One region of the Bacillus sp. 5w2 genome, then DNA from elsewhere that is predicted to be linked to it. Evidence: riboswitches for the same ligand, from Rfam matches in the RefSeq annotation. Region 1 holds a riboswitch; the other holds the start of a gene.

Region 1 (9,648 bases):
TGCAAATAAGTAGTAACTTTCTCTTTACCGCATTTATTTTATATTTGATTGCCACTCTATTTTTCGGGGGAGCAATTAAAGAAAAGGGTCATAAATGGGCAAATGTAGGAATAACGATTACAATTTTAGGGTTTATTGCACAAACAGTATATTTTGTAACGAGGTGGATTGCATCAGGTCATGCACCAGTTAGTAACTTTTTTGAATTCGGTACGTTTTTCGGCATGATGCTTGTCGGAGCATTTATTGTCATGTATTTTATGTACCGCGTAAGTATAATTGGACTATTTGCATTGCCAGTTGCTCTTTTATTAATTGCCTATGCAAGTATGTTTCCAAGGGAAATATCTCCGCTTATCCCATCTTTAAAAAGTAATTGGTTACATATTCACGTGACGACTGCAGCAGCAGGACAAGCAATCTTAGCAATTAGTTTTATTACGGGTGTTATGTATTTATTGAAAAATGTAGACCAATCAACGAGAACTAAACGTACATTTTGGTTAGAAACGGTCGTGTTTACACTTGTTTGTACAGTTGGGTTTATTGGAGTAACAACGGTATTTTCTAGTATGAAATATGAAGCGAAGTTTCAATGGATTGATAAGAATGAGCAACAAATGGAGATGAAGTACAATCTTCCGGCTTTAGTTGGACCGCATGAAGGAAAGTTATTGACAGAAAATAAATTAGAGCCGCCAGTTGAAGTTCCAGCGATTGTAAATGCGAAAAAATTAAATACTGTAATTTGGTCTGTGTTAGTCGGAACGTTACTTTATATCGTATTAAGGCTTACTTTACGTAAACGAGTATCAGCGGCGCTTCAGCCGTTAGTGAAAAATACGAATAGTGATTTGTTAGATGAAATTGGATATCGGTCTATTGCAATTGGATTCCCGGTGTTCACATTAGGTGCACTAATTTTTGCGATGATCTGGGCTCAAATAGCGTGGACACGTTTTTGGGGCTGGGATCCAAAAGAGGTTTGGGCGCTTATTACTTGGCTCTTTTATGCGGCGGTATTACATTTACGCTTATCAAAAGGGTGGCACGGAGAGAAGTCAGCGTGGTTAGCGGTAATTGGTTTTGCAATCATTATGTTTAATTTTATTGTAGTAAACTTAATTATCGCGGGTTTACATTCATACGCATAGAGAAATAAAATAGGAGAGTGAATGTCACTTTCCTATTTTATTTTTGTCAACTTTTCTTCTTTTTTGAGAAAAACATGACAAAGTAGCAGTTGATTTTGTAAAATGATGTCGAGGACATTATATACTGTTCAAAAAAAATACATAGTTTTGGAAAAAAATCGAACAAAATTTATTATTCTTGTGAAGCATAATGTGGAAAGTGAAACATTTAGAGAAGTGCTTAAATAAACGAGAATAGCGCAACATAATAGTATAGAAGGGTAGGTGTGAACCGTTGTGGTAAAAATACACAGCGGGTAAAAATGGAAAATGAATCAAGAATTTTAATTGTAGATGATGAGGATCGTATCCGCCGTTTATTGAAAATGTATTTAGAAAGAGAACAATACACAATTGAAGAAGCGGATAATGGTGATACAGCTTTAGAAATGGCGTTACAAAATGATTATGATCTAATCCTATTGGATCTTATGATGCCTGGTAAAGACGGTATCGAAGTATGTAAAGGGGTTCGTGAGAAGAAAGCAACACCAATTATTATGCTGACAGCAAAAGGTGAAGAAGTAAATAGAGTACAAGGGTTTGAGGTAGGAACGGATGATTATATTGTGAAACCATTTAGCCCGCGTGAAGTAGTGCTTCGTGTGAAAGCGGTATTACGTCGTGCTGTACCAACAACATTCTTTACACAAGATACAACGACAAAAGATGTTACTGTGTTCCCTCATTTAACAATTGATAATGATGCACACCGTGTTACAGCAGATGGTAATGAAGTGAACTTAACACCGAAAGAGTACGAATTACTATTATTCTTAGCGAAAGCGCCTGATAAAGTATTTGATCGTGAACAATTGTTAAAAGAAGTATGGCAATATGAATTCTTCGGAGATTTACGTACAGTGGATACGCATGTAAAGCGTTTGCGTGAGAAGTTAAGCAAAAAATCACCAGATGCTGCGAAGATGATTGTTACCGTTTGGGGCGTAGGTTACAAGTTTGAGGTTGTGAACGACTGATGCTTTGGAGAAGTGTAGTAGGGAAGTTATGGATGACCATATTACTTCTCGTTTCGTTTGTGCTTGGATTTGTTGCGATTTTACTTTCACAGTTTTTTAGAACATATTATGTTGATATGAGTGAAGCAAGGCTTCAAAAAGTTGCAACAAGTGTTTCAGAGTTAATTGAAGAAGGTGCCGATGTAAAAACGATTGAGAATATCGCGTACAAATTCTCTGATCCACTTTCAAGGATCATTATCGTAGAAGATGGTAAAGAAATATCTTCTTCGCCGAAACAAGAAGGGTTAGTCACTCTTACAATGAATGATTTGAAAGAAGATAAAGAATTAGCGGCTGTTTTTACAGACAAAAAAGAAATTAAGAATAACATTAGAAAAGCCTCTAATAGTAGAAAGAATAAAAACACTGAAAATGATATTATGATTGTCGGAAAACCAGTACAGTCAAAAAATCAAAGTGCAGTGTTTGTATATGAATCTTTACAAGTGCCGATACAAGGTATGGAGAGAACTACGGATTTCATTTTCTTATCAGCAGGGATTGCGATTATATTAACAACTTTCTTTGCATTCTTCTTGTCTACTCGAATTACAGCACCACTCCGTAAAATGCGTGAGGTTGCTTTTGAGGTGGCGCGTGGGAAGTTTGATGCGAAGGCTCCTATGGTATCTCAGGACGAGATTGGTGAGCTTGCAACGGCCTTAAATCAAATGGGGAAACAGTTGAAGTTTAATATGAATGCCCTGCAGCAAGAAAAAGAACAGTTAGCTAGTATTTTAAGTAGTATGGCAGATGGGGTTATTACATTAAATCAAGAAGGTGAAGTCGTTGTAATCAATCCGCCGGCTGAACATTTCTTACAAGTTTGGCAAGAAGAAAAGGAAGTAGAGTTGAGTAAAAAACTACCTTCTGAACTTGTTGAACTATTCCATCTCGTTGTAGAAAGCGAACAACAACAAGTGGTTGAAATTAATTTACAAAAAGGTAACTATGTAGTTCTTATGACGCCGCTTTACAACCAAACGAAAATTCGTGGAGCTGTAGCTGTATTGCGTGATATGACGGAAGAACGTCGTCTTGAGAAGATGCGTCAAGACTTTATTGCGAATGTATCACATGAACTTCGTACACCGATGGTAATGCTTCAAGGGTATAGTGAAGCGATTTTAGATGATATTGTGCAAACGAAAGAAGAAATTAATGAGTTTGTTCAAATCATTTATGATGAATCCGTTCGTCTAGGTAAACTTGTAAATGAATTATTAGATTTAGCACGTATGGAAAGCGGTAATGTAGAGTTACATATAGGTGAAGTTGATATTCATCCTTTCGTTGAAAAAATAGGTCGTAAATTCCAAGGAATTGCAAAGGATAAAGAAGTCGCATTAACGGTTGATTTCCAAAATCCAATTGAGCAATACCCGTTTGATGCAGATCGTATGGAACAAGTATTGACGAATTTAATTGATAACGCAATTCGTCATACGAATGCAGGCGGACATGTAACGCTTGTAATTGATACGAAAAATAATGGGCTTATTTTTGAAGTGCAAGATTCGGGTGCCGGCATTCCAGAAGAAGATATTCCATTTTTATTTGATCGTTTCTACAAAGCTGATAAAGCAAGGACACGTGGAAAAAAAGGTGGAACAGGACTCGGACTTGCGATTGCAAAAAATATTGTGCAAGGCCATGATGGTAAAATTACTGTTTCAAGTGTTGTTGGAGAGGGAACTACATTCTCTGTATATTTACCAAATCGTATAATTTAGATATATGTTTTTAAAGTTGATAATACATAAAGTTCTACTGTTTTTTATTTTTTTGTAAATAAATAATAGTAGAACTTTTTTTCTATCGTAGTCGAATGAAGAATAATAAGAGGGGTGTCGTGAAGCGATGAAATTATACACAAAAACAGGAGATAAAGGGATAACAAGTGTAATAGGCGGCAGAGTGGATAAAGATGATATCCGAGTTGAAGCATATGGCACGATAGATGAGGCGAATTCTCATATTGGATATGCGATGACGAAGCTACAAGGCGGGTCTTTTGGAGATATTTACAATGAACTTGAAAATATTCAACACGAACTATTTGATTGCGGGGGAGACTTGGCGATAGTAGAGGGGAAAATTTCTTATAAAGTAAAGATCGAAATGGTCGAAAGCTTAGAAAGAAGGATTGATTCGTATATAGAAGAAGCACCGCCGTTAGAGCGCTTTATTTTACCAGGTGGAAGTGAGTCGGCAGCAGCTATTCATATTGCACGTACAGTTGTAAGGCGGGCAGAACGATGTATCGTGTCTTTACAAAAAGAAGGGGAAATAAATGAAGTTGTTCTAAAGTATGTAAATAGATTATCTGATTATTTGTTTGCAGTAGCTAGAGTAATAAACGCTCGATTACAAGTAAAAGATGTGGAGTATAATCGCAGTGCAATCGTTTTTCGTGATAAAAAAGAAAAGGAAGTGGAGTGATTCACTTTCTTTTTTTGTATACTTTTTTCTGTAATATACCAAAATAGAGAAGGTATGGTGTTAATTAGAAAACGGAGGATATATATGAAAGTGTTAAAATGTGGCGTCATGTTATTGACAGTACTGTTTTTATCTCAATTACATGTGTACGCAGATGGAAATCGATGGACATGGCCTGTTGAAGGGCAGATAAGTGATTATTTTGGGACAAGGCATGGAAAACACTACGGTATAGATATAGCGGCACCGATCGGCGCGCCTGTGGCAGCTATTCAAGAGGGGAAGGTAACAAAGTCTTATTATTCAAGTAGTTATGGAAACGTTGTATTTATTAAACATGGAGAATATGAGGCTGTGTATGCACATTTAAATAAGAGATATGTAGTTCAAGGGGATAATATTTCAAAAGGAAAAATAATTGGAGAAGTAGGAAATACGGGAGAATCGCGAGGTGCACACTTACATTTAGAAGTTCATCAAGGCAGATGGACGATGGCGAAAAAGAATGCAATGAATCCATTGCTTGTTTTAAATGAACAAAGAAATGAAGTCGTTTCCTCATCGTTATATGTCGTGCAAAAAGGGGACACTTTAGTTAGTATTGCCCGGAAATTTAGTATGACAGTTAAGGAAATTAAAGAAAAAAACGGCTTGCAGCAAGAGCTGATTTATCAAAATCAACAATTATACGTAAAGTGAAAAAAAGAGCTAGTTTAACTAGCTCTTTTTTACCAAAAAATAAAGACACATATAAATCCAGAAATAGCTAAGTAGCTATATAAGTAAAATACTTTTGTTCTTGTTTTTTCGTTTGTTCGAAACAGTACAATAGTCGGTTCAATTAAACCGATTGTCAAACAAAGTAAACCAAGAAGCATACAGCCGATTGAAATGGAGTACAAGGCGATTTGTGGTGCTTGAAATGGAATCATCCATTTTAATAAAAATGCAATAAGTGCAGTGTAGCAAATGCTGCCGATGTATTTATTCAACGGTGCATTAGAACGGAAACCTGGAAGTTTTTTTAAGAAAGAGCGGGAAACAACTTCAGTTTGTAAAGATGTATGCTCTTCGATTATCTTTTGAGCTTCTTTTCCTTTTTGAAAAAGGGATAATATCCAGTTCCGCTCACCTTGAAAAATAAATTGAGAAGTTGTTAAATAATGATCCACCTTCACTTTATTCCAATTCTTCCACGGATGACGCTCACACAATTTTAATTTACTCTCTGTTTTTTTATCATACTGATAAATACTGATGCCATCTTCGTCGAAAGCAGCATAGTATGTCTCTCTTGAGAATGTGCCTAAATCAATTGGACAGTAGAAAAGTAATTCTTTTTTCAAATAAAAGTATTCTTTTCTTAAGTTTTTTTTCATTGTTTCTCGAATAGAGTGTCTCTTTTCTTTCTTCATGACATTTCCTCCATAATCCAGAAAATGTTCTTATCTTAACAATTCAACATCTTATCACTTTTAATTATATATGACTAGGGGATTCATAGGAGAAATGCCGAATTGTAAAAAAACTGGGGTGTATTGTAAAATATAGTGATTGGTTTTTGATTATATAAAATTAATAACTTATTTTTAATAAGTTACACTTTTTTTGTTCACAATACAATCGTGTTGTTGTATAATGAAGTGGAAAATAGAATATCGGTCTATCTTCGGGGCAGGGTGAAAATCCCGACCGGCGGTGATGAACTATATGTGATTTTGTTCTAAGCCCGCGAGCCGTTAAGGCAGGATTTGGTGTGATTCCAAAGCCGACAGTACAGTCTGGATGGGAGAAGATGGAGGTTCAAGCGTTCAAAAAAGATATGAATTTGAACGTCTGTTTGATGTGCCTTAAATTCTCCCTTTGTGTAAAACACAAAGGGTTTTTTCGTTCTATGAAAAAGTAGGCATAGCAGAACCTTTCCACTTTCCATGAGATGATCGATGGAAAAGGAGAGAGAAAGATGAAACAAAAAAACAGTGTAGTGCAGATGGTGAGTGTAGCAATGCTAAGTAGTATTGCATATTTACTGATGATGTTGGATTTCCCGTTCCCAGGGCTTCCGCCATTTTTAAAAATTGATTTTAGTGATGTACCAGCTCTAATTGCTGCGATTATTTTCGGGCCAGTTGCAGGGATAATTGTAGAGGCGATAAAGAATATTTTACATTACGGGATTCAAGGGAGTTTAACGGGAGTGCCAGTTGGAGAAATTGCTAACTTTATTGCAGGATGTTTATTTATTGGACCGGCAGCTTTCTTATTTAGGAAGTATCGTACTGTTAAGAGCTTAACGACAGGATTAATGCTAGGGACAATTACAATGGCGCTCATTATGAGTGTATTAAATTACATCATTATATTCCCAGCTTACACTTGGTTTTTAAATTCACCAGCTATGTCTAGCGAGGCTATAAGAACAACGGTTGTAACGGCAATCTTACCATTTAATTTGATTAAAGGAATTGTTGTGACAATTGTATTTGTAGCGTTATTCTCACGCCTGAAAGTATGGGTGTTTGCAAAAATGAAAAATGCATAAAATATAAAGTGAAACTTTAATCAGTGGGGGTTTTGTTCCTCTCCCGCTGATTATCATTCCTCACCAATCGGGCCTTTACGGGCAGCCCGACCCTCACCTAACTTCTTTGTTTTCGTTGAATTTTGAGGTGGGGGTCTTACGGCCTGGCAAATAGCGGGGTAAAATAAAACCATTAGTAGTATGGAACTACTAATGGTTTTTTATTAAGGAGAATGAAAATAAAAAAACAAAAAATACCCCTCTAATTAATGAGGGGTATTTTTTGAAGTTAATAAAAGACTATTCGAATTTTAAAGCATCGCCGTCGAATGATTCGTCAGCAACTTTAATTGAGTCAGTTGGACAACCTTCGAATGCATCCATCATATCTTCAACTAATACATCTGGAATTTCAACGATACCTTGGTTATCGTCTAACGTTACAAATGCAATACCTTCATCATCATAATCATAAATGTCTGGTGCAGCAGCGCCGCAAGCACCACATGCGATACAAGTATCTTTATCAACGATTGTATATTTTGCCATCTTTTTTCCCTCCTGATAATATGTATGTGAAAAGCTCGCCATAAAAATTATAATCTTATTGTAAAACGGTTTTTAAAACTTTTCAACATAAAATTATAATGATAATGCTTATCAATTAGAGTGTCAACTAATTTTTGAATTATGTCATAAGATTTTCAAAATACGTAAATGTTATTTCGTTTGGTACAATAGAATATATACAAGTATATATTGCCGATATGATAAGTTTAATCAGTAACGGTAGACGTTGTAATCATACAAAAAAGCAATTAAGTTAGATTGAAAGGTGGAAGCGGTAATGCAACTACAATATACTTTATTGTATTGTTTAAAACAATTGAATGGTGAAAGGACCGTTTCTTCTATTTATTATTTATTAAAGGGAAAACGTTCTTCGCAAACGTTACAAGATGGAAATATGTTCCGAATTTCTTTTTTGTTTGGAATATATAAATCGTTAAATAGAACTGAATATGATCGTGAAGTTGCAAAGTTGTTGCAAGCAGATTTGATTCAAGAAATACATGAAAATACATATTTGTTAACATCTAAAGGTAAAATGCAGTTACATACATGGGAGGAAGTGTATGCTTTTCCAGCGCATTTACATGGTTTGCACTATGGTGAATTAGGTGAAACATTTTGGAAAAGATTATCATTAATTATTCAAACTATATCTAATTTACAACAGAATAATACGAAGTTTATTCCTATTCAACAAGATACAGAAATAATGGTGTGGGTAAAACGCTTTTTAACAGGTATACCGTATAGGCGAAGTGAATTGGCAAAAAGATTATGGGGAGAAATACATAATCTTCTAGGAAAAGGTAATGCGATAGAAGCGACGATTGTAACATATCGATTAACAGGATATAAACGTATCGGTTATACATTGCAGCAATTAGCGGAAATTACGAAACAAGATATATTCAGGGTGTACTTTTTATTTTGGGGTACAATTCACTTCCTTATACAAGAAGTTCGTGATAAAGAAAATGAATTTCCGCTATTAGCTGAGATTATCTCTTATCCAAATGAGAGAGCTGAACTATTTAGTTTATCAACGAAAAAAACATATAATTTTTGGAGACAAGGGCGCTCTTTAGATGAAATAGCGACAATTAGAAATTTAAAGGTTGCAACGATAGAAGATCATTTTGTTGAAATTGCATTGCGAGAGAAAGATTTTTCTATCGAGATGTTTATGGAAAAAGACAAAATAGATAAAGTAACAAAAGTAATTGATGCATTACAAACACGTAAGTTGCGTGAGTTGAAACAAGCGGTTGGAGAAGATATCTCCTATTTTGAGGTCCGTCTTGTATTGGCACGGATGGAGGGTATAAATGAAACTTGAGGAATATTTATATAGGTGGTTTGGATATTCTGAATTTCGTCCAGGTCAAAAAGGGGTAATTACAGATTTATTGGAAGGAAAAGATGTTATAGCGATGCTTCCGACTGGAAGAGGGAAGTCTATGTGCTATCAACTTCCAGGGCTAATGCAAGAAGGAACCGTGCTTGTTGTATCACCATTATTATCTTTGATGGAAGATCAGGTTACACAATTAAAGTATGTTGTGAAAAACCGAGTGATAGCATTTAATAGTTTTCGGACAGTATATGAAAAAAGAGAAGCGATGAAAAAATTAGCTTCATATAAATTTATTTTTGTTTCACCAGAGATGTTGCAGTCGGAATTGTTAATAAGAGAATTGAAGAAAGTTCATATTTCATTATTTGTTGTGGATGAGGCTCATTGTATTTCGCAATGGGGTTATGATTTTAGACCAGACTATAAAAAACTAAATGTAGTCATTGAGAATATCGGGTCTCCTGCGGTGCTAGCATTAACAGCAACAGCGACGAAAGATGTACTTCGAGATATAGCAGAGAGTTTGAGTTTAAAGAATGTTGC
Region 2 (9,648 bases), on a different contig from region 1:
ACTTATATTTCTGAAAATTGTTACATCAATTCGTTAAGTGATACCCCAACTGAATTTCATGTACAATTGGAATATTATCATATCCGATACGTGGAATTTCTTTCTTTATTTTTCGCGCCTCTTCCACTGCATTCACATATAAATTGGTCATCATAAAGTTCCGTTTTTGGTAAAAGCGTAAAGCGTTCATATTATCATTTGTTGTAATGAGCCATACCTCCTTGCAATGTTTCTCTTTTGCAACTTGTAATACACAGTCCACAAGTTTCGTCCCTATTCCTTTTCTTTCTTCAAAGCTATCTAACGATACAATTTCGCACATATTTCCGGTCACTTCATACGTTATAATTCCGATTATTCTGTCATCTAATAACGCAACAAATCCTGGCAATTCTTCTAACTGATGCCCCTTACCACGCGAAACCATCAATGAACTCCCCCAGTTCTCACACATGAATATTCGGATTGTTTCTTTCATCGCCGGCGTAATTTTTTGTATATACACCATTTCCTATTTCTCCCCTTTTCTATCATTGTGATACAATGTAAGTGTATCACATGTAACGGTATTTGGAGGATGAGGTAAAGTATGAAACGTTTTTTTGCAGCATTGTTTACTATACTAGGTGCAATAACTGCCCTTGGGATTTTCTTTACAAATAAAGTGATGTACTTAAAGAAAAAAACAGAGGAAGAAGTACTCGAAAGAGAAACGAAAAAACATTTTCGTATAGAGGATTTTGATGCTCTTCATAAAGAAGAAATTCATATTCCTTCGCAATTTGGATATGATCTTCACGGATATTACATTCCTGCTGGTCATTCCAATAAGTTTATGATTTTTTGTCACGGCGTAACTGTAAATAAAATGAACTCTGTAAAATATGCAAGGTTATTTTTAAACAGAGGATATAATGTCGTTATTTATGATCATCGTCGTCATGGTAAAACTGGTGGAAAAACAACAAGCTATGGATACTATGAAAAACATGATTTAAAATCTGTAGTTGACTGGCTAAAAAGTCGTTTTGGAACAAATATAACACTCGGTATTCATGGTGAATCTATGGGAGCTGCAACACTTCTTCAATATGCAGGACTTGTAGAAGATGGTGCTGATTTCTATATTGCAGATTGTCCTTTTTCTGATTTCTACGGGCAGTTACAACACCGTTTAAAGGTTGAATTCCATTTACCTAAATGGCCTTTATTACCTTTAGCAAATGCTTTTTTAAAAGTACGTGACGGTTATACGATTCGTGAAGTTTCACCAATCGATTGTATAAAAAACATTCAAAATCCCGTCCTCTTTATTCATAGTAAAGATGATGATTATATTTTAGCTGATATGACGAAAGCACTATATGAAGCAAAAGAAAACAATAAACAACTTTATATTGCAGAACGCGGCGCACACGCTTGCTCTTATAACGAAAATAAAGAAGAGTATGAAGCAGCCGTTGATCAATTTTTAAAATCATATGTAAAAGAAACAAAAAACAGGCTTGCATAAGCCTGTTTTTTTTATTGCGCTAAAACGTCTGTAACTTGTTCCATGTTTTCAGAAATCCATTGCACTGCTTCATCCAGTGTTGGAAATTCTGTCGTTTGAAATGTTACTTCATCTTGAAGTAACCAAACATCCTTTGCCTCTTGCCCTACACCTGCAATGGACCAATGTAACAAACTATATGGATGATTATCATTCAAAAATGATGCCCACGTGCGCTCATTTGCAATGTTTCGTAATGTATGTAATTGTTTATCCATCTCTCGTCACCTTACTCTAGTCAGTTATAAAAAACATTATAACACTGTCTTCTCTTTCAAACAAAGTGCTCTTTTTGCCCCGCTATTTGCGGGCAGTAAAACTCCCACCTCAAAATTCGGCTGAAACAAAGAAGTTAGGTGGGAGATTAACTGCCCCTAAAAGCCCGATTGGTTCAACTAATAATCAGCGGGGGATACCTCCCCCATTGATTAAAGTTTCACTTTATATTGTCAAGCACTTCTCTTGATTATATGATGGAATTAAGCGTTTGGGAAGGAGGGATAACGTTGGCAAAAGTACAAATTAAAGTAAATGATAATGGCTCTTTTCGCGTTACAGGGGACGTGGAATTAGTCGATTCACAAGGGAATGTATTCCCAGCAAAACCGGCATTTTCTTTATGCCGTTGTGGTTTATCAAAAAATATGCCTTATTGCGATGCTTCGCATAAAGGTAAATTCGAGTCTGTTGTTAGAGCACCAGAGGCAGAATAATTTAACATGTGACATGCACATTTTTTTGTGCATGTTTTTTCTTTTTAGTAACTCCGTTATATCCCTTCTCCTTACAACATTTCTAATACTTTTGTCTCCATTCCAGCCTACATATATTTTCACACAATTCTTCACATTCGAATATTTTTTTCTAGCCTTTTATTTTTTTTGTGCTATAATTTGAGCAAACAACATCCTTCGGGGTCGGGTGAAATTCCCAACCGGCGGTGATGAAGTGCAAACTTCTAAGTCCGTGACCCGTTTTCAACTTGAAAACGGTGGATCTAGTGAAACTCTAGGGCCGACAGTATAGTCTGGATGGGAGAAGGATATGTTTCTAGTTTTTTATATAGTGAATACACTTTTATTTCAGTATGCATATTTTTAAAGGTTCATTTTGATTCTTTATATATGTTTAGTTTTCTATACTCATTTTTTTATACTGAAATAAAAAGAGACAACTAGCGTTTGAAAAATTCGATATTTTGCTAGGCTTTTTCCTTATGCAGAAATATCAATTATCGTTAGGTTTCTTTCCTATGCTTTCGTATTCAAACTATATTTCTAGAAATCACGTCTCCCAAACCCCAAGGATATTAAATCCTTGGGGTTTTTTGATTTTTTTAGGAGAGGTGAAGAGAATGACAGATCAAGAATATATGAGGATTGCCTTGCAGTTAGCAGAAGGGACATCTGGGCAAACAAGCCCAAATCCTATGGTTGGTGCTGTTGTTATAAAAGATGGAAACATCGTCGGTATGGGCGCCCATTTACGTGCTGGTGAAGGACACGCAGAAGTTCACGCCCTTCATATGGCTGGTGAGAAGGCAAAAGGAGCTACCGTTTATGTAACTCTTGAACCTTGTAGCCATTTTGGAAAAACACCACCTTGCTGTGAATTGCTCATCAAAAAAGGAGTCAAACGGGTTGTAATTGCTACTCTTGATTGCAATCCTCTCGTTTCTGGTAATGGAAAAAGGAGATTAGAAGAAGCTGGTATCGAAGTAACTACCGGTGTTCTTGAAGCAGAAGCAGTTTTATTAAATCGTTACTTTTTTCACTACATGAAAACGAAACGCCCATTTGTAACAATAAAAACAGCGATGAGCTTAGATGGAAAAACAGCAACTGTAACTGGTGAAAGTAAGTGGATTACAGGGGAAGAAGCACGAGCTGATGTTCACCAATATCGCCATACACATGATGCGATTCTCGTTGGAGTGAATACGGTTATCGCTGATAATCCACATTTAACGACAAGAATTCCAAATGGGGGGAAACATCCTATTCGCGTTATTTTAGATAACCATTTACGAACGCCACCATCTTCTCATGTCATAACAGATGGTTTAGCACCGACATGGATTATTGTCGGTAAGGATGTAAATAAAGAGAAAATAGCTTCTTATGAATCTGAAAATATAGCTATTTTCCAAATGAAAACGAAGCAAATTGAAATCCAAGATCTCTTACACTTACTTGGCGAAAAACAAATCCTTTCTCTTTTCGTCGAAGGTGGTCAAACAGTTCATGCGAGTTTCTTACAAACAAAGTATTTCAATGAAATTGTGACTTATATAAGCCCAAAATTAATTGGCGGGCAAGACGCTCCTACTTTATTTGGCGGAAATGGTTTTTCAAAATTACAAGATGCACTTTCCTTGGAAATTCAAGAGATGAAACAAATTGGCGATGATATAAAAATCGTTGCGAATGCCCGAAGTGAGGTGACGGAATGTTTACAGGAATTGTAGAAGAATTAGGAACGATTGCAAACATGCAACAAAGCGGAGAATCGATGAAGTTAACGATCCATGCAAATAAAATTTTATCAGATGTTCACTTAGGTGACAGTATCGCGGTTAACGGTATTTGCTTAACTGTAACGAGTTTCACAACAACTTCATTCACAGTGGATGCAATGCCCGAAACGATGCAATCAACATCCCTTCGCATGCTTAAACCGCACTGTAAAGTAAATTTAGAGCGAGCAATGGCTGCAAACGGACGATTCGGTGGACATTTCGTTTCAGGACATATCGATGGCATCGGAACGATATTAAACAAAAAACAACATTATAATGCCCTCTATTACAAAATAGCTATTTCTGATGAATTGCTACGCTATTGTTTGCATAAAGGGTCCGTCGCTGTTGATGGAACGAGTTTAACAATATTTGATATAGACGAATCTTCCATTACAATTTCACTCATCCCGCACACAGTAAGTGAATCTGTTATCGGAGAAAAGAATGCCGGTGACATCGTAAACATTGAGTGTGACATGATTGGTAAATACATCGAACGCTTTATTTCTAAACCTGTAAAACGAACAGGTTCAATGAGCGAAAGCTTTTTACAAGAAAACGGATTTCTATAAGGGGGAAGCATGATGTTTCATCGTATTGAAGAAGCTCTAGAAGATTTAAAACAAGGAAAAGTCGTTATTGTATGTGATGATGAAAACCGTGAAAATGAAGGCGATTTTATCGCTTTAGCAGAGTATATTACGCCAGAAACAATTAACTTTATGATTACACATGGACGTGGTCTCGTTTGTGTACCGATTACGGAAGGGTACGCAGAACGTCTACAATTAGAACCAATGGTAGCTCATAATACAGATTCGCATCATACTGCATTTACAGTGAGTATTGATCATGTTTCTACAACAACAGGGATTAGTGCCCACGAACGTGCAACTACGATACAAGAATTATTAAATCCTGCATCAAAAGGTGCTGATTTCAATCGTCCTGGACATATCTTTCCATTAATTGCGAAAGAAGGCGGTGTCCTGCGCCGTGCTGGTCATACAGAAGCTGCTGTCGATTTAGCACAGCTTTGCGGAGCAGAACCAGCTGGAGTTATTTGCGAAATTATTAATGAGGACGGTACGATGGCACGCGTACCTGATTTAATACAGTGCGCAAAACAATTTGATATAAAAATGATTACAATAGAAGATTTAATTGCTTATCGCCGCCACCATGAAACATTAGTGACGCGAGAAGTGGAAATTACATTACCTACAGATTTCGGTACTTTCCATGCAATTGGCTATTCTAATTCATTGGATTCGAAAGAGCATATCGCACTCGTAAAAGGTGATATTTCAACAGGAGAGCCTGTACTTGTACGCGTTCATTCAGAATGTTTAACAGGAGATGTATTTGGCTCGTGCCGCTGTGATTGCGGACCACAACTCCATGCTGCACTGGCTCAAATTGAGCGTGAAGGCAAAGGCGTTCTTCTTTATATGAGACAAGAAGGACGAGGTATTGGGCTTCTTAATAAGCTTCGCGCTTATAAGTTACAAGAAGAAGGCTTCGATACTGTAGAAGCAAATGAAAAGCTTGGATTCCCAGCTGATTTGCGTGATTACGGTATTGGCGCTCAAATTTTAAAAGATTTAGGTTTACAACATTTACGATTATTAACGAATAACCCGCGAAAAATTGCTGGCTTACAAGGTTACGATTTAGAAGTAATCGAGCGTGTACCATTGCAAATGCCAACAAAAGAAGAGAATAAAACGTATTTACAAACGAAAGTAAACAAATTAGGACATTTACTAAACTTATAATTAAGGGAGAGATTTATTATGGTATTCGAAGGTCATTTAGTTGGTACAGGATTAAAAGTTGGGGTTGTTGTTGGACGTTTTAATGAATTTATTACAAGTAAGTTACTTGGCGGCGCTTTAGACGGATTAAAGCGTCACGGTGTAGAAGAAACTGATATCGATGTTGCTTGGGTTCCTGGCGCATTTGAAATTCCTTTAATCGCTAAAAAAATGGCTAATAGCGGGAAGTATGATGCTGTTATTACGTTAGGTACTGTAATTCGCGGTGCTACAACACATTACGATTACGTTTGTAACGAAGTAGCAAAAGGTGTTGCATCTTTATCACTTCAAACAGACATACCAGTTATTTTCGGTGTATTAACGACAGAAACAATTGAACAAGCGATTGAACGCGCGGGCACGAAAGCTGGTAATAAAGGCTATGAATCCGCAGTTGCTGCGATTGAAATGGCTCACTTATCAAAACAATGGGCATAAAAAAATAAAAAGAGGCTGCGGCCTCTTTTTTATTTTTTTACTTTTTTCCGTACATCTTTTATTAATTCATCCATTGTTTTTCCTTCTGTTTGTATACGAAGCGTTTGTGCTGTTCTCCATACATTCTCTCTTTTTTTCGCTTCTTCTATAATAGTAATTTCTTTTCGTACTTCCTTTAAATCTTTCCCTTCTGTTTTCAATCCAAAATGTTCAGCTTTCGTTCGAAAATGTTGTTCAATTCGTTGTTGCATCTCTTTTTGCTCAGGATTTTCGGTGGCCTTAACTGGATCAGCACTTATTGCTTTTAGTAAAATTAGACAAGTCATAATCGCTAATATATATTTGTGCATGTAAAATCCTCCAACCCAATATAAATTACATATTTACTATGTACAATTGGGGCTTGGAAAATTCGTCCACCAAAACTCTTTTTCCGCTCAAAAACCAATAGTATCAAACGTTCACAACTATTTATTACATTTTATTTACAAAAAAAGCAAACTCTTTTACAAGTTTGCTTTTTTATCTATCTTATAATGCACATTCTTCAATCTCAAACCCTAAATCCTCAATCATACCCCAGTCTGCAGTCGGTTCTTGTCCAGCTGTCGTTAAGTAATCTCCAACAAAAATAGAGTTTGCTGCAAATAAACCGATTGGCTGTACAGAACGTAAATTGATTTCACGTCCTCCTGAAATGCGAATTTCTTTCGTTGGGTTTACAAAACGCATCATCGCCAGCACTTTTAAACATTCTACTGGTGTTAACTCTTTTTGTCCTTCAAGCGGCGTACCCTTTACAGCAACAAGGAAATTACATGGAATTGAATCTGCATCTATACGTTGTAATTCAAATGCAATTTCAGCACGCTCTTCTATTGTCTCTCCCATTCCAAAAATCGCCCCAGAGCATGGTGAAATGCCCGCTTGTTTCGCTTTTTGAACTGTATCAACACGATCGTCATACGTATGAGTGGAGCAAATGCTTTCGTAATTATTTGCATGTGTATTTAAATTGTGGTTATAACGATGCACTCCCGCGTCTGCTAAACGTCTGGCTTGATCTTCGTTTAAGAAACCTAAACAACAACAAATCTTCAAATCTGTCGTTTCACGAATCTCCTTAACTGCTCCAATTACGTGATTCACCTCTTTATCTGTCGGACGACGGCCAGATGCTACAATACAATATGTACCCGCTTTACGGCGAATTGCTTCGTGTGCTCCTTCTACAATCTTTTCCTGCGTTAGCCATGCATATTTATCAATCGGTGCCTCTGAAATAATAGACTGTGAACAATATCCGCAATCTTCAGGACATAATCCAGATTTCGTATTAATAATCATATTTAATTTTACTTTCTTACCAAAGTGATGATGGCGAATGATGTAAGCTGCATTCATAATTTCTAAAACTTCTGTATCATCAGCTTCTAATATCGCTATTGCATCCTCTTTCGTAATCATTTTCTCTTCTACTACGTCGTATGCAATTTTTTTCCAATCCCTTTTTGTTTGTACTTGTTTCATTTCATCTCTTCCCCTCTTTTGTTATATGCATAAATAAAGCGTGATACGTCGCCATTATCCCTTCATTTTCCGTGAAGTCTCTTTCATATATGCGAAGCATCGCACGAAAGAGTGAGGGACTTTGGCAATATGATTCTTCATTACTATTGGTCGCTCCTACTTTTCGAATAGAGTGCAGAAACTCCCTAACTTCTGTAAATCTCTCTATGTAACATGTTTCAGAAACATGCACATCCCCTGTTTCTATCTCACATATATGGCGCAACTGACCTTTCGAATAAAAACGTTGCCCAATTGATGTTTCATTTTGTATATTTTTTTCTTCTTTCGCCCGCTGGAACGAAGCATGCAATTCTTGAAATGTTTCATGCCCAAACGTTGAAAAAAGTAATATCCCATCTATAGCCAAATGATGAAATAAATTTCTTATCACTTGTTTTAAATCATTTAGCCATTGAAATGTGGCATTCGAAATAATGACATCATATGTTTCTTCTAGTCGTAATCTTTCAATATCCTCGCAGTAAAATGTTACATTTTTCACATTTCGTCTAGTTTCCGCAACCGCAATCATACTTTGAGCAAAATCAATAGCTGTAATATGTGCTTTCGGAAATAAGTTTGATAATTGTTCTGTAACATATCCTGTCCCGCATCCAAGTTCTAAAATACGTATCGATGAATTTGCACTATATCGCCGATTCAATGTAGAAAGTAATGAATGTGCCATCTTTTTTTGTACATTTGCATATTGATCGTAGGATACCGCTGCCATGTTAAACCGTTTTTGTAGTAACGTTTTGTTGATCATGTCGTATCCCCTCTACAAATTGAATTATCTCATTTCCACAATATTCGAAATTCGTCACACACAATGCGTGTCCAGCCTCCCTTACTACCTTGAGCATGCTATTCTCATTCTGCGCCATACTACGCGCTGCAGATAATGAGCATATTACATCCTGCTCTCCATGAATTAGTAGTATAGGGACTTTCATTTCTTTCAGTTCTTCTCTCATATCTGTTTCTATTAAATACTCCAAACCTACTTGCAAAGACTGAATAGAATCACCTTTAAAGCCTTTTATCATATCTTCAAACCTTTTATTCTCTTTCAGCTCATTTTTTGTAAACATATTTTCATAAAACCGCTTGAGCGTATCTTCTTTCTTTCTCGCTACATTCTTTTTCAGCCGTTCTACATGCAAAGCATTCCATCCACTTGTATAGTCGCTCGTATTTGTAAATTTAGCAGTACCACCAATTAAAACGATACCTTTCGCCTTAATCTTTTTATGAGCTTGAACTGCTGCTAACGCCCCTAGTGACCATCCAACTAAAATTACATTTTCATCCTTTGCTACATCTATTATTCGCCCCGCAAATTCACTTTGTTCTTTCACATTACGCCAATTGATACAGTGAACAGAATATCCTTTAAAATACGGCAGAACTAAAGTCCAAACACCTTCTTCCATTCCCCACCCAGGAATAAAAATAATCTTTAGCTCTTTCATACGAAAAACCCCTCTTCTTTACCAATGCGTATAATATGCTGAATAGCCCATTTCAAATCAGCTATTGTATGTTGAGACGTAACTGCAAAACGGATCCGTGAACTATTAACTGGCACTGTCGGTGGACGAATTGCAATTGCTGCAATACCTACCTCTTGTAACCTTTTACTAAACCATAACGCTGTTTCATTTGAGCCGACTACAATCGGTACTATATGTGTCGAGCTATTCCCAATATCAAAACCAGCTTCTAGCAAATGTGTCCTAAAA

Evidence for each region. Region 1 has a riboswitch for FMN ahead of ACXY7N_RS06255 (ECF transporter S component). Riboswitches for the same ligand answer to the same signal wherever they lie in the genome.
Region 2: it holds a riboswitch for FMN, as region 1 does, so the genes downstream of both, ribD (bifunctional diaminohydroxyphosphoribosylaminopyrimidine deaminase/5-amino-6-(5-phosphoribosylamino)uracil reductase RibD) here and ACXY7N_RS06255 (ECF transporter S component) in region 1, are expected to answer to the same signal.

Annotation. Positions count from the first base shown of each region.
Region 1 covers NZ_JBTIWT010000002.1:373,698-383,345, forward strand. Annotated here, with positions in the region: gene resC (cytochrome c biogenesis protein ResC) at 1-1,154, shown strand, start outside; gene resD (DNA-binding response regulator ResD) at 1,457-2,173, shown strand; gene resE (sensor histidine kinase ResE) at 2,173-3,948, shown strand; gene ACXY7N_RS06240 (cob(I)yrinic acid a,c-diamide adenosyltransferase) at 4,076-4,657, shown strand; gene ACXY7N_RS06245 (peptidoglycan DD-metalloendopeptidase family protein) at 4,742-5,356, shown strand; gene ACXY7N_RS06250 (hypothetical protein) at 5,386-6,072, opposite strand; FMN riboswitch at 6,319-6,458, shown strand; gene ACXY7N_RS06255 (ECF transporter S component) at 6,621-7,199, shown strand; gene ACXY7N_RS06260 (ferredoxin) at 7,479-7,727, opposite strand; gene ACXY7N_RS06265 (YpbB family protein) at 8,026-9,087, shown strand; gene ACXY7N_RS06270 (RecQ family ATP-dependent DNA helicase) at 9,077-9,648, shown strand, end outside.
Region 2 covers NZ_JBTIWT010000003.1:417,944-427,591, forward strand. Annotated here, with positions in the region: gene ACXY7N_RS09565 (GNAT family N-acetyltransferase) at 26-508, opposite strand; gene ACXY7N_RS09570 (alpha/beta hydrolase) at 590-1,513, shown strand; gene ACXY7N_RS09575 (DUF2552 family protein) at 1,525-1,770, opposite strand; gene ACXY7N_RS09580 (CDGSH iron-sulfur domain-containing protein) at 2,059-2,265, shown strand; FMN riboswitch at 2,456-2,599, shown strand; gene ribD (bifunctional diaminohydroxyphosphoribosylaminopyrimidine deaminase/5-amino-6-(5-phosphoribosylamino)uracil reductase RibD) at 2,907-4,019, shown strand; gene ribE (riboflavin synthase subunit alpha) at 4,001-4,645, shown strand; gene ribBA (bifunctional 3,4-dihydroxy-2-butanone 4-phosphate synthase/GTP cyclohydrolase II) at 4,658-5,851, shown strand; gene ribH (6,7-dimethyl-8-ribityllumazine synthase) at 5,870-6,331, shown strand; gene ACXY7N_RS09605 (hypothetical protein) at 6,361-6,681, opposite strand; gene bioB (biotin synthase) at 6,863-7,861, opposite strand; gene bioC (malonyl-ACP O-methyltransferase BioC) at 7,863-8,672, opposite strand; gene ACXY7N_RS09620 (alpha/beta fold hydrolase) at 8,638-9,378, opposite strand; gene bioF (8-amino-7-oxononanoate synthase) at 9,375-9,648, opposite strand, start outside.